3 regions of the Streptococcus sp. oral taxon 071 str. 73H25AP genome follow, and region 3 is predicted to be linked to each of the others. Evidence: predicted binding sites of a transcription regulator. Region 3 holds the regulator's gene; each other region holds the start of a gene.

Region 1 (3,286 bases), 570 kb from region 3:
ACTATATTATGGGCGAGTCTTAAATTATTGACTTGACAATGAGCATCTGCACCGCTTTCGGAGTCAAAAACCTGAAGTTTAGTTTGCGGATTTTTAGATTTAAGCGCTTCATAAATTACCTTAGTTTGTCGTTGCAGCTCAGTACCTTCTCCCTTTCCCATTATAAACAGGCAAGGACATTGAATTTTTTGATAATCTACAATCTTTGCGTGGTTAAATACATCATCAATAGCACTCTTAAAATCAGAAGTACCAAACTGCCATGCATACTTTTTAAGATTCAAATTTGCTGATTCATTCAAATTTCCAGCTAATTTTAAAATGGCATTTATTAACCAACTAGGTGCTTTCAAACTTGATCCAAATTCTTTTCTGAAAAGTTCTGCAACGTCGTAAATAGGGGTACTAGCAATCCAAGCATGAATTCTTGGATCCTTTTCAACAGCTTGTGCGGTAAAATATCCCCCTCCGCTGACACCATAAATGGCTAAATAATTTAGTTTAGGATTTCTATTTTCCAACCAGTCTATGCATAATGAAATTGGAATAGAGGCATCCACATCAAAGACCAGCCCTCTACTAGGATTGCTCCCTTGACCGGGAAGGTCAACCATTAAAACATTATAATTTCGTATCCATCCAGGATATCCTGCAAAGTAAAATAAATCTTCGCGATAAGTATCACCTCCACCAATCATGATTAGCGTTGGGCAATTATCGCCGCTATGAAGATAATAACCAGGCAAGTAAGAACCCTGATAGGTAATAGTTAATTTTTCAATCGGTGCACCTAGTGAATGAATTGCACTAGAAAACACCTTCTCCATTTGACGAACGGTCGGTAAATACTCTTCAGAAAATGGATCGGTAAATTGGATTGCCGAGCGAAGTGAGTAGGTCTGTGCAAGATAATAATGCGCCTTTGTTTGTTCACTCAACCCTGAATTACTTGCTTCTTGTTCAAGGTAGTTTACATGCGATAAAAATACATTTTTCCAGTCATCAGGCTTTGGTGAGTTCCCCAATCTTTGAGCAAGATAATAAAGCTCTCCATGAGAGAAACCAAAAATTTCACCGATTCCTAACAACCAATTGAAGAAAAAATCCGTATCACCATTCTTAAAAAATATTTGAGTCGATTGCCGTTTTAAAATAACATCATTTTCTTTCACCACGCGCCTCCTAATTCTGTATTCTTTCATTCATTTAATCTAATTATAATCTGATAACATTCTCTATCAAACAAAAGTATCCAGATATCCATTTTTTAATCTTATAATCACAGATAGTGTATCACATAAAATGAACTTTTTCAAACATTGTATTTATATACTCCTTATGAAAGGATACGAAACTCATAAGTATCCTATATAAAATTAACCAATGATCCATTTTTATGAATACATCATAATCTGTTATTTCCACTTTGGTTATATTTTAGATATTCTAATACAAATATTGGGACATCTTGTGTAGAAAATTTCTTTTTTCGTAAATATTACAGTTTCTATTTTGTTAAAGTATTATCTCAGCTATACTTATTACTGTTCTTACGATTTTTGCTATTTTCTTCGTTTTCCTTTCTGATAACTTGCTGAAAATCTTCTATTTATATTGCCAATATACAGTATGTAGTTTTTTTATTTTGAGAAAGTTTGACAGTTCAACGGAAATCAAAATTTATGTTTTCGAAAACACTATATCTTGTGTTTTGATTTCAAAACCGTAACTTTTTGGCACAAGATTTAGTTTAAAAAGTTTGACAAAGTTTTTTTTTCTGATATACTAAGAAAGTAATCTATTTTGAAAGAGGAGTTACGAAAATGGTAACCGTTTATTCTAAAAACAACTGTGTACAATGTAAAATGACCAAACGTTTCTTGGATAGCAACAACGTGGCTTATCGTGAGATCAATCTTGACGAGCAACCTGAGTACGTCGATCAAGTTAAAGAGCTCGGTTTCAGCGCTGCTCCTGTTATCCAAACACCAACTGAAGTCTTTTCAGGTTTCCAACCAGGAAAACTAAAACAGTTAGCATAATTTTAGTGCATCATCCAGAAGAAATTGCTTCTAGGGCTAACTTAGAGGCCTTTCTTTTGTAATCAGGTTAGATAAGGAAAATTTTATGGGATTAAAACATCTTGAAGACGTGACTTACTTCCGTCTCAATAACGAAATCAACCGTCCTGTCAATGGACAAATCATGCTTCATAAAGATAAGGAAGCCTTGGATGCTTTCTTTAAAGAAAATGTAGTTCCAAACACTATGGTTTTTGATTCAATTACTGATAAAATCAACTACCTTATTGAACATAACTACATCGAAACTGCATTTCTCAAGAAATACCGTCCAGAGTTTTTGGAAGAATTGCATCAATTTATCAAGGACCAAAACTTCCAATTCAAGTCGTTTATGGCAGCCTATAAGTTTTACAATCAATATGCCTTGAAGACTAATGACGGTGAATATTACCTTGAAAGCATGGAAGACCGTGTCTTCTTTAATGCACTTTATTTTGCTGACGGGGATGAAGCGATTGCAATTGATATTGCCAATGAAATCATCCACCAACGCTACCAACCAGCTACTCCTTCCTTTTTGAACGCAGGTCGTGCTCGTCGTGGGGAATTGGTATCTTGTTTCTTGATCCAAGTAACTGATGACATGAACTCTATCGGACGTTCTATCAACTCAGCCCTTCAACTTTCACGTATCGGTGGTGGTGTAGGAATTTCCCTCAGCAACCTTCGTGAAGCTGGAGCTCCTATCAAAGGCTATGAAGGAGCAGCTTCTGGTGTCGTACCAGTTATGAAGCTTTTTGAAGACAGCTTTTCTTACTCCAACCAATTGGGGCAACGTCAAGGTGCTGGGGTTGTCTACCTCAACGTCTTTCACCCAGATATCATCGCCTTCCTTTCCACTAAGAAAGAAAACGCTGATGAAAAAGTTCGTGTTAAGACTCTTTCACTCGGTGTTGTAGTACCCGATAAATTCTACGAATTGGCTCGAAAAAATGAAGAAATGTATCTCTTCAGCCCATACTCTGTAGAACTTGAATACGGTGTGCCATTCAACTACATCGATATCACTGAAAAATACGATGAATTAGTAGCAAATCCAAACATCCGCAAGACAAAAATCAAGGCGCGTGATTTGGAAACTGAAATTTCTAAATTGCAACAAGAGTCTGGTTACCCTTATGTAGTCAACATTGATACAGCCAACCGTGCAAATCCCGTTGATGGTAAGATTATCATGAGTAACTTGTGTTCTGAGATTCTTC
Region 2 (3,286 bases), 1.3 Mb from region 3:
AATCTTATCATAGGATAAGACATCCGGGTACATCCGCTTGGTCGCACACTCGAGGGCCAACTGTTTGATGTCATAGTTTGGAGCCCCTTCTTCCAAGTTAAGGCCTCTTTTAAGCGTAAAGATGAGTTTAGGGAAGATGGCTGTGCGGTGTTCTGAGCCAAGACCCTTGATACGAATGGTCAAGATAGCTTTTTGAATTTCCCGTTCAAAACGATTGGTTCCCAGACCAAAACCTAGCGAAGTAAAAGGTGTCTGTCCATTTGAAGTGAAGAGAGTGTTGATTTCATACTCAAGAGATTGCATGGCATCATAGATGTCTTTTTGGGTTTTCTGCCAAGCATAATCATCCCGTTTTTCAGGCAAGACCCATTCTTCTGCATCTTTGAGGTGCTTTTGGTAATTCTTCTCTGCATAAGGCGCCAAGACTTCATCAATACGGTCAGCTGAACAGCCCCCGTACTGGCTAGAAGCAACGTTGGCGATGATTTGTGAAATCTGAGCTGTCGCAGTCTGGATAGACTTGGGACTCTCTACCTCTGCATTACCAATTTTAAAGCCATTTTCCAACATGCCTTTAAAATCAATCAAACAGCAGTTGGTCATAGGTGTATAGGGGCTGTAGTCCAAGTCATGATAGTGGATATCCCCTTTTTGGTGAGCATTGGCTACATGCTTAGGAAGCATTTGCAATCCGATTGATTTCCCTACAATCCCTGCTGTCAAATCACGTTGAGTGTTGAAGACATCGCTGTCTTTATTGGCATTTTCATTGACAACTGCTTGATCTTTATTGAGAAGTTTATGAATGCTAAAGTTGATATCTGTCGCTTTTGAGCGCTCAAAATCCCTCTGTGTCCGATAAGTGATATACTCTTCAGCCAAGGCATATTCTTTGGCTTCGAGAAGTTCATGTTCTACGATATTCTGAATCTCATAAATCTTCACACCTTTAGGGAAACGACTGTGAATTTCGGTAACGATTCTTTCAACTAGACCATTTAGGCGTTTTTCTACTAGAGGCGTAACGTCCATAACCTTTTCCGCCGCCTTGTGGAGAGCCTTGTCAATCTTGTCTACATCAAATACTACACGTCTACCATCTCGTTTTTCAACGAACAAGGTGGGAACGGTTGCAAGCTTTTCTTCTAATACAATCATATCCATGCTCTTTTCTAAAATGTTGTTCTATGAAGTATTATACCACTCTAAAAATAAAAATCAATATCTTGTGTTAAAAATCCTAAAATTTTTAAAATTCCACAAGATATTGATTTTGTTATTTGAATTTATAAAGCTTCAACTCGCTAGTATCTGTCTGAACAAGCTCATAGTTTTCACTGAGCCAGCTCTCTACATCTGACCACAAGGCAACTTTTTGATTGACCATAATCATCTTCGGTTCATTCTCTTTCAGGTCATTCATCAGTTTGGTTTTATTTTCGTCACTTGCAGTATAAAGTGTTGGCGTCACTAGAGAGGTCGGTGCCAAGCGTTCGCTTGTACGATAGAAATCTGGACGATCATCCCATGCATAGACACGATCTTCAGAACTCGTTTGTTGTTTGACTACGCTAGCAAGTCGCTCTCTCTCCTGATAAGTCACCGGGTGCGAAAGGTAGCGACTCGCGATAGGGAGAACAATGAGGTAGACAAGGGCAATCAGTGGTAGATAGAAATTTCCTTTGAGGAAAGTGGCTTTATTCTCACGTCTTCTTCTACGACGACTGCCTCCATCAGAAACATTTTCTTTAATCCCTGTCAGAAGGAGTAGGGTCAAGAAAGGAAGGAGAGCAACGAGATGAGTACCGTTGACAGGTTCTTTTGAGAAAATCAAGAGCCCCAAAGAAAGCAATAAGCCCAAACTAGCAGCAATTGATAGGGAATACTGCTTAGCTGGTTTTGACTGGAACAAACCAGAAAAGAGTAAAGTAAGGGAACCTAGCCCAATGGCAAGTAAGCCGTAGAAGGCTGTATTTTCAAGCAAATGCGCATTTGAAAAGAGGCTAAGAGTATTTACCGGATACAAGGTCTGGCTAATGGCATCCCCAAAACTACCTGTTAATACTGTATAGTAGCCCAAAGGATAGAATAAGAGTGAGAACCCTAAGGCTGACGCAAAAAATTGATATAAACCATGAACAAAGCGACCTTTGCCTAAGTTAAAGCCGATAATTCCCAAGGCTAGTGTAGCTGCAAATAAGGCTGTTGGGATTGGCGCAAGGAAGAAAGCAAGTGCAAGGCTCATACCAACACGTAAAAATCCTTTGTCATCCTTTGGAAAAGCTAGATAATTTGTAACGATACTCAATGAATAAAATAGGAAAGGCAAGGCTAGCAAGAGAGCATAGCCACCACCAAAAGCGAGACCTGCTACCAACAGATTAAACACAAACACAAGCTGCTTGGCTTCTTCTACACGGCCTGTAAGAGTATCCGCAGATTTAAAAAGAAAAACGCCTGCTCCAAACAAGGCCAACCACTCAACCAAAGCAATCAGAATACTGCCTTGTGAAAGATAGGCAAGCAGGTAATAGAGCAATCCCTCCGTCCCAAAATAATCGGTATACATTTGACCATTTTGATGCAAGGCCCAACCAGTATAAAGATCCTGAGTTTGTTGCGGGCTTACTAAACCAAAAATAAGGGGGATAACCACAGAAATAGCTGTAGCCACTAAACTCCAAAGCAAGATACTAAAAAAGGGAATCGGAGCTCCTTCTCGCTTTTCTGGAACGGACCAGTCTTGGTAATGAGATTTTTCTTGTTTCTCATCTATTTTCCCGTATACATTCATTCAATTTCTCCTCTAAGTTTATCTGTTTTAGTATATCAAAATCTTACAGGAATGTCAGCTTGGGATTGATATTTGCTGAATTTCTTATCCAATAGCGCAAAGCGTTCGATTTCACGAAAACGGTGGAATCGACTATTTCTATACTCTCTGATAAAATCATCATCTTCTAGATTAAGCATGGTTTTCTCCTTTACTTATCTATTCGTAAGAAGACAAAAAAGATCCAGCCTTGGGCTAGATCCTGATGGATAGTTAGAGCATAGGCGCAAACAACTGGACAATTTCCTTGATCAGGCTTTGATACCAGCTTGTTTTGATGGTGTGGGGATAAATTTCTTGAGAAACTTTAAAAATCTCTTCGAAATCCCTTTCAATATCGATGATGGACTGCGTCCTATAAAGCAAGACGGCATTTTCATAGTGGTGAAGCAAACTCCGATAGTCAAAATTGATGGTTCCCACAGTAGCTGCCTCTCCATCGACAAGCATTTG
Region 3 (3,286 bases):
AACGTCCGCATAACCGTGATTCATGACCAAGATAGGCTTGTAACCACGTGCTATATAGTCCGCATCCCCACGAAGAAACTTGTCCCGTTCTGTGATATATTGATTGAACTTGGAGATGCTACGATTCAACTCCTCTGGACTGAGGGATTCTTTCTGGATAAAAGCCGCTACATCTGGGTCCTTCATGATCTGCTGGACCAGGTCCTGATACTGAAAACGACTTGTCTGACGTTTGATTACATCACCAACACTTTCCATCTAGTCTCCTCCTTCTTCTAATCGGGCTAACATTTCTTGTTTTTTACGTTCTAGTTCCAGACGAGTCTCCTCACTGGTTTGATTCTTGTATTCTGGATTACTCCACTTAGGAACATTTGTCTTAGTTGAGCTAGCCTTGTTTTTCTGTTCTTCTTGCCCTTTTTGCTGACGCTCTCGAATCCGAAGCACAGCTTCTTCTGCTGTCCGAATCTTGCGATAGGCATAGTCGTTTGCGACTTTCATAGCATATTTTTCATTGACATTGGCCGAATCAACCTTGTTAAAGGTTAAAAGTAAGACGATATTGATGACTTCGTCCAACAAGCCTAAAGACGCCATCTGGTGAAGGAGTTCTCTTTCACTTTGGGTGATGTTTCCCTTACGCGTTTGCTTGATTTCCGCTAAAAATTGCAGGGGTGTTTTATTTTTGGCTTCATTGATAATGGTCATTTCTTTGGGACTAAAGTCAGAAGACGCTGGTTTTTGTGCTATCTTTTCACGCATACGTTTGACAGAAATAACCTGAGCCACTGTAGTCGCCTTGGCTAATTGATAGGTTTCAAACCAAGTCCATTTTTTTTCATCTGCGATGGCAAACAATTCCAAAACATCCGCCTGCTCGTCTTCAAAACGCAAACCATCTCGAGCCATCAGCCGCTGAAAATGCTCTAAGTCAAAATCATTTTTCATCTTGATTTTAAACTCGGTTGGAGTCACTTCTTCGGTCAGGTTTGGAAAGACTTGGCTCAAAGAAACAGAGAGTTCTTCTCCCTCACTTGGAGCCTGCTTCAGGGAAGCAAGCGCAGTATCCCCAATCTTTCTCTCCAAGAGTCTACTATAGATAGAATGACTTAGAAATTCCTGACTGGATAGAGGCGAATGGATGACCAACTCATAACTCTCCCCCTTCTGATAAAGGGTCAACAAATCCAAAGCAGATAAGACTTTAAGGGATTGGAGCAAGGTAGGCATGCCAAAGTTTAAGTGATTGAGGATATGGGAAAAGAGATGCTCCTTTTGCCCACCATCCCAAAAGGTAATGGCATATAGATAGAGGCTCAGCGCCTCCTGACCGATAATCGGGAGGTAGCACTGCACCAGAGAAGAGGTATCTTGTGACACCCGATTATTCTTTAGAAAAGAAAAACGGTCATTTGGCTTCATTTATTTTTCCTTTTTCTTTTTTGAGGATTGGGTGATTTGCTGGAGCAGACTCTCTAACTCACTCACATCCTTAAAACTACGGTAAACACTGGCAAAACGAACATAGGTAATCTCATCCAGCTCTGCCAATTCTTCCATGACTAAAGATCCAATATATTCACTTTGGATCTCATTCTCACTGCGACTACGGAGTTTTTGCTCGATACGATTGACCACCATGTTGATTTCATCACTTGAAACCGGGCGTTTCTGGGCTGAACGGATAATCCCATTAAAGATTTTATCTCTTGAAAATTGTTCTCGCGTACCGTCTTTTTTGACGACAACTAGCGTTCTTTCTTCTACTCGTTCATAGGTTGTAAAACGATGCTGACACTCGTCGCACTCACGTCTTCGACGGATGGTATTTCCTTCTTCGGCTTGTCGACTATCAACAACACTAGACTTGGTAGCCCCACATTTTGGACAACGCATGCATTTCCCTCCTTGTCGTTTTCTTTTCATTATACCATTTTTTGAGCAATTCCCAAAACAATTCTTATTTTTACTTGACAAGTTTTTTGTTTTATTGTATTATTTAATTAGAACAATAAAGACATAGAAAGGAGACTATGATGTCCTGGTCATTTGATAATACAAAACCGATTTATTTACAGATTATGGAAAAAATCAAACTACAGATTGTTTCCCATGAACTGGAACCCAACCAACAGCTCCCAACCGTAAGAGAACTGGCGAGCGAGGCTGGGGTCAATCCCAATACCATCCAGCGCGCCTTGTCTGACCTTGAACGTGAAGGATTCGTATACAGCAAGCGGACAACTGGTCGTTTTGTCACCGAGGATTTGGACCTCATCCTTCAGTCCCGCAAACAACTTTCCGAGGAGCAGCTGCAACAATTCGTCTCTTGCATGCTCCAATTTGGCTACCAAAAAGAAGAACTGCCAAATGTATTAAGCGACTATATTAAAGGAGTTTAAGACTATGACACTACTAGCACTTGAAAATGTATCAAAATCATATGGAGCAACTGCGGCACTTGACAATATCTCACTAGAGATCTCAGCCGGAAAGATTGTCGGACTCCTTGGACCAAACGGTTCTGGGAAAACAACCTTGATCAAACTGATCAATGGCCTTCTTCAGCCTGATAAAGGACGTGTTCTCATTAACGGATTGGATCCAAGTCCTGCTACAAAGGCGATTGTCTCCTATCTTCCTGACACAACTTATCTCAATGAGCAAATGAAGGTTAAAGAAGCCCTGACTTACTTTAAAACCTTCTATCAGGATTTCAATCTTGAACGTGCCCAACATCTGCTTGCAGACCTTGGCATTGATGAAAATAGTCGCTTAAAGAAATTATCAAAAGGGAACAAGGAAAAAGTTCAACTCATCCTGGTTATGAGTCGCGAAGCTCGTCTTTATGTCCTCGATGAACCGATCGGTGGAGTGGATCCAGCTGCCCGTGATTATATCCTCAATACCATCATCAACAACTACTCACCAACTTCAACGGTACTGATTTCAACCCACTTGATTTCGGATATTGAGCCTATCTTGGATGAGATTATCTTCCTCAAAGACGGAAAAGTCGTCCGCCAAGGAAATGTTGATGATATTCGTTACGAGTCAGGTGAATCCATTGACCAGCTCTTCCGTCAAGAGTTCAAGGCTTAGTTAAAGGAGATTATTATGTTTTGGAATTTAGTTCGTTATGAATTTAAAAATATCAATAAATGGTATTTGGCACTCTACGGTGCTGTACTTGCAATTTCAGTTTTGATTGGAGCTTTTATTAGCAGCCTTAGCCAGAGTTACAATCCTAACAATGCTGCTTATTTCATCTTCTTTTTAGTATTAG

Evidence for each region. Region 3 encodes NrdR, which represses ribonucleotide reductase genes. Its sites were predicted from a motif close to ACACNATATATNGTGT; they were not measured.
Region 1: nrdH (glutaredoxin-like protein NrdH) is a predicted target of NrdR. The motif match lies at 1,695-1,710, and genes of this name have one in related genera.
Region 2: nrdD (anaerobic ribonucleoside-triphosphate reductase) is a predicted target of NrdR. The motif match lies at 1,217-1,232, and genes of this name have one in related genera.

The regions. Positions count from the first base shown of each region.
Region 1 covers NZ_GL397254.1:864,972-868,257, forward strand. The annotation lists gene HMPREF9189_RS06495 (S9 family peptidase) at 1-1,172, opposite strand, end outside; gene nrdH (glutaredoxin-like protein NrdH) at 1,824-2,042, shown strand; partial or broken gene nrdE (class 1b ribonucleoside-diphosphate reductase subunit alpha) at 2,128-3,286, shown strand, end outside.
Region 2 covers NZ_GL397254.1:1,578,064-1,581,349, forward strand. The annotation lists gene nrdD (anaerobic ribonucleoside-triphosphate reductase) at 1-1,158, opposite strand, end outside; gene HMPREF9189_RS09925 (hypothetical protein) at 1,277-2,794, opposite strand; gene HMPREF9189_RS12450 (hypothetical protein) at 2,830-2,973, opposite strand; gene cls (cardiolipin synthase) at 3,047-3,286, opposite strand, start outside.
Region 3 covers NZ_GL397254.1:296,808-300,093, reverse strand. The annotation lists gene dnaI (primosomal protein DnaI) at 1-258, opposite strand, end outside; gene HMPREF9189_RS03820 (DnaD domain protein) at 259-1,422, opposite strand; gene nrdR (transcriptional regulator NrdR) at 1,423-1,896, opposite strand; gene HMPREF9189_RS03810 (GntR family transcriptional regulator) at 2,037-2,402, shown strand; gene HMPREF9189_RS03805 (ABC transporter ATP-binding protein) at 2,407-3,102, shown strand; gene HMPREF9189_RS03800 (hypothetical protein) at 3,118-3,286, shown strand, end outside.